Regions from separate parts of the Oceanobacillus caeni genome, predicted to be linked through region 1. Evidence: riboswitches for the same ligand, from Rfam matches in the RefSeq annotation. Region 1 holds a riboswitch; the other holds the start of a gene.
What was found. Region 1 has a riboswitch for S-adenosylmethionine ahead of ACFQ18_RS09710 (ATP-binding cassette domain-containing protein). Riboswitches for the same ligand answer to the same signal wherever they lie in the genome.

Region 1 (2,206 bases):
AATTGGTTTGTTTTCAAGTATTTGTCCATTACGAGTTACGAAAAGTGCAATACCCAACGGTAACCCAAGGATGATGGAGAAAATAAAGGATATACCTACCATTTGTACTGTTTCAATTATTGCTTCTATAATTTGTTCGGAATTAACTAGCATGTGATGTCACCTCCCTGAAGCTTATTTCTTTTGCGTGCATGTACGTTAATGCTCGTTTCACCTCAGATTCAGACCCTTGAAATTGAACAATCAAATTTCCAAATGGGATTCCTTGAAGTTCCGTAATACTCCCAAATAAAACATTGACATCTAAATCAAATTTTTTAGCAAGCTGTGATAAAAGGGGCTTACTTGTCGATTGATTGATAAAATTAATTCGGAATATATTTTGTGACCCATTGTTATTATCAATCATGTCTAAAATGGAACTTGGTATTTGATCATTCATGACAGTACTGACAAAGTTCTGCGCTGTTTTTGTTTTAGGCGCTGTAAAGACATCGAATACATTGCCTTCTTCAATAATTTGACCCGCTTCCATGACTGCAACTTTATCGCAAATTTCACGAATAACGGACATTTCATGGGTGATCATTAAAATCGTAATATCATATTCCTCACTGACCTTTTTCAAAAGCTGTAGAATAGAACTTGTTGTCTGCGGATCAAGAGCAGATGTTGCCTCGTCGCAAAGTAAAATGGAAGGCTGAGTTGCCAATGCCCTTGCAATACCGACCCGCTGCTTTTGCCCACCAGAAAGTTGGTCTGGATACATATCTGCTTTATCGGATAAGCCAACAAACTCTAGTAATTCGTGAACTCTTTTCTTCATCTTTTCCTTTGGTACCTTTTCAAGCACAAGTGGCATTGCCACATTTGCATACACAGTTTTGGAGTTTAGTAAATTGAAGTGCTGAAAAACCATCCCTATTTTTTTCTTCACTTTACGGATTTCTTTCTCCGATAAAACAGATAAATCATGACCATCCACAATGACTTTACCTGAAGTTGGACACTCTAAATAATTGACGCAGCGAATAAGTGAGCTTTTACCAGCACCACTATAACCAACAACTCCGTAAATTTCTCCTTTGTTGATTTTTAAGTTTATATTGCTTAAAGCATGAACCTGCTTTCCACCACTATCATAAACCTTCCCAAGATTCTGAAACTCTATCATGTTATTATCCCCTTTCTTGCCTCTATGATGCCTGGCGCCTCCTGATATTAGTCGAATAATGTTTTCATCGTATAAAAATCATAAAATAGAACAAAAAATCCTTCTTCATGGAAGAAGAAGGATTCAGGAGTAATATAAAAAATATTATATGTACTGAAATTCCTCTTATCTTCCAAGCTTTTCGCTTGCTGGAATTGGCACGGTACTTATATGTCCGTTGCCGAGGTATCATCGGGCCAGTCCCTCCGCCTCTCTAGATAAGAACTAATATATTATGAAATTAAAAGATGCCTATCTCCGACATTTGCCAGAATTTGCAAAGTAATTAATATAACAAAAACATTACATTATACTTTACATTCAGAAAATAAAATTGTCAATATCTTCCCTAGAAGATTGTATATTTAGAATATTGTACTACCCCAACAAACTAATGAGAATAATTTACTTAAGAGATCGTACCGTTACTCATTTTAGGTTACCGTATACAAAAGCCAATTATAGACAATCTATTAATTCCTAATTTCCAATCCACCTAGAATCGTAAGGCAGTTAAGTTTTAATACAACAACTTCTTCACTTTCTCCATGTTTTCTTGTACTATCTTCCCATCCACCCAAAATGGGGATACCAGATATTTCAACCTGAACATTTTCTGAAACGATGATGCTTATCCCTCCCAAGATAGAAGTGAAGTCAAGCATAGCTCCCTCTGCAATGACTGCATCACGGAGGTCAATTTCCACACCGCCCATTATTGTCACAACGCTACCACCTTGAAAATTTTTCGATTGACTTTTAATCTCCGCACCTGAAAATAACAAGAATGTGCTTAGTTTATCGCTCGTATGTTTAGTTTTTCCACTTTTAGCCCTGGTAAGTATGATAACGAAACCAATGAAAATGAAAATAAGCGGCCACAAATAAAAAATTAAATGAAGGTCAAACCATTGATTGATGAAAAATAAGACACCAACCAATAAAAATAGGAAACCTGACACTGTACAAGAAAGTGTACGATTGATTAGCTGA
Region 2 (2,206 bases), on a different contig from region 1:
CTTAGCTTTTGATGTTTTAGAGGCGATGGGTGGACAAGAAAATATTGCGCACTTGGATGCATGTATTACAAGACTCCGTGTTTCTGTCCATGATATTCAATCGGTTGATAAGGATGGATTAAAAGATTTAGGCGCTGCTGGTGTCCTTGAAGTTGGTAATAATATTCAGGCTATCTTTGGTCCGCGTTCTGAGATTATTAAAGGACAAATGCAAGATATTATGTCTGGGAAAAAACCTCGTCCAGCAAAAGAGGTAAATCAAGAGTCAGAAATAACACAACAAATCGAGGAAGTTAATCCGGAAGCCTTACAAAATGAAATAGTGGATGAAGCCTTTATTTCTCCAATTAAAGGGGAGATTGTTCCGATCACAGAGGTTCCAGACCAAGTATTTGCCGGAAAAATGATGGGTGATGGATTTGCAATTAAGCCAGAGGAAGGATTGATTGTATCACCTGTTAATGGAACCATTCTTAATGCATTCCCTACCAAACATGCACTTGGGATTAAATCCGAGGGTGGAAGAGAAATTCTCATTCATGTCGGGCTTGATACCGTGAATCTTCATGGGGAAGGCTTTGAAATGTTAATAAAAGAGGGAGATGTGGTAAAAACTGGACAACCTCTATTAAAAGCGGATCTACAATATATTGGTGATCATGCGAAATCAACGATTACACCAATTGTATTCACAAACCTTAAAGACGGTGAAAAGGTTATTATCGAGAAACAAGGAAATGTTGAACGAGAAGAAGAAAACATTATAAAAATTGAAGGATAAATTGGGATGAACAGGATCCCATTCCCATTAACAAAGACGGTTTCTATAGAGTGTATTCTGTAGAAACCGTCTTTTCTTATATTTGTTGCAGGCTCCAATTAACCTGAAGCCATAAAATAAAAAAATAGTTTAAAAAGGTGATTGACATTTCAAAAAATACTAGGTAAACTAATAAATACAATTAAACCACTAGGATTAGTAACTTATATAGAGAGGTGGAGGGACTGGCCCAACGAAGCCTCGGCAACAGACTTACAATAGTACTGTGCCAATTCCAGCAAGTATTTAACTTGATAGATAAGAAGAGCAAAGTGAACCTTGTTGTTTCACCCCTTTTCTTCTTCAGAATTGGGTTTTTTAATGCTGATTGGGCTACCAAAGGCATTCAATGTTTAAGCTCTTCATTTAGGAAATCATGTAATAGAAGAAAACAGAAGTTTAAAGAGTATGCCATTTATCCACCTAAACGAGCAGCAAGACACCCACCTTAAACTTCCAGGGAACAAAGAAGGTAGTTGGGAGATCATGCACGTAAAGGTCCGATAAGTGCAACTAACTATCAGTGGAGGATGAAGGAAAACCGCACTAATGGAAGTCTTTTTTATTTCTCATGACATTTCTTGAAAAAGGGGGAAAACTAGTTTGGATAAGATTGATGATGTACAACTCAATCATATTTTAACTGCATTAAAAGAATTAGAATATGGATCAGTAGTCATTACAGTCCATGATGGAAAGATTACACAAATAGACACAACCGAGAAAAAACGTTTTTCCTTAACGAAAAATCGTTCTTAAGGTACTTGATGTTGTGAAGGGGCTATGGGGCAGCTGGGAAGAGTATATATAGGCACTTAGTAAACATTGAATTTATCTATGTTTACTAAGTGTTTTTTTGTTGTTAGGAAATTATAAAATTTGCTGCATGTGGATACTTATTCAGAATAGGCCACGTCCGGTTTCAGCGCTAAAGCCGTAGCTAGACTTCCTTCACCTCCGGACGTCGTTATACGGGCGCTTGCGCCTTTGTTCTTACTTCTAAAAATTATTTTAGGAGATATGAGGCACCGTGGCTTCGCGCTGCCTTAGAATACCATGTAGATTTTTGTAAAAACTTTAGTAAAGTTCCAAAAATATATTGCCAAACTTTGGTTAGATACTATAATATTGTTATCAGTATTACGATTTTTTTACAAAAATATTACAAGTTAGGGAGAAAGATATGTCGAAGAAAAAAATTTGGATTTGGGTGAGTATTGGTGTTGTAATACTTCTGCTTTCAGGGGGAACTGGTTTATTCTTGTTACAGCGTTCAGCAATTGCTGCTTTTGGTAATGAGGAGTTCGAGCCGTATGGGGAAAAAGTAGAACTTCTAATGGAAATGAACGAAGATATGTCTTTATATACTGCTTTTTCCGGTAAGGT

Region 2: it holds a riboswitch for S-adenosylmethionine, as region 1 does, so the genes downstream of both, ACFQ18_RS13950 (YezD family protein) here and ACFQ18_RS09710 (ATP-binding cassette domain-containing protein) in region 1, are expected to answer to the same signal.

The regions. Positions count from the first base shown of each region.
Region 1 is NZ_JBHTKV010000011.1:43,333-45,538, reverse strand. Features, by position in the region: gene ACFQ18_RS09715 (methionine ABC transporter permease MetI) at 1-153, opposite strand, end outside; gene ACFQ18_RS09710 (ATP-binding cassette domain-containing protein) at 143-1,174, opposite strand; SAM riboswitch class I at 1,337-1,438, opposite strand; gene ACFQ18_RS09705 (LiaF transmembrane domain-containing protein) at 1,687-2,206, opposite strand, start outside.
Region 2 is NZ_JBHTKV010000022.1:15,455-17,660, forward strand. Features, by position in the region: gene ptsG (glucose-specific PTS transporter subunit IIBC) at 1-781, shown strand, start outside; SAM riboswitch class I at 982-1,085, shown strand; gene ACFQ18_RS13950 (YezD family protein) at 1,433-1,579, shown strand; gene ACFQ18_RS13955 (efflux RND transporter periplasmic adaptor subunit) at 2,004-2,206, shown strand, end outside.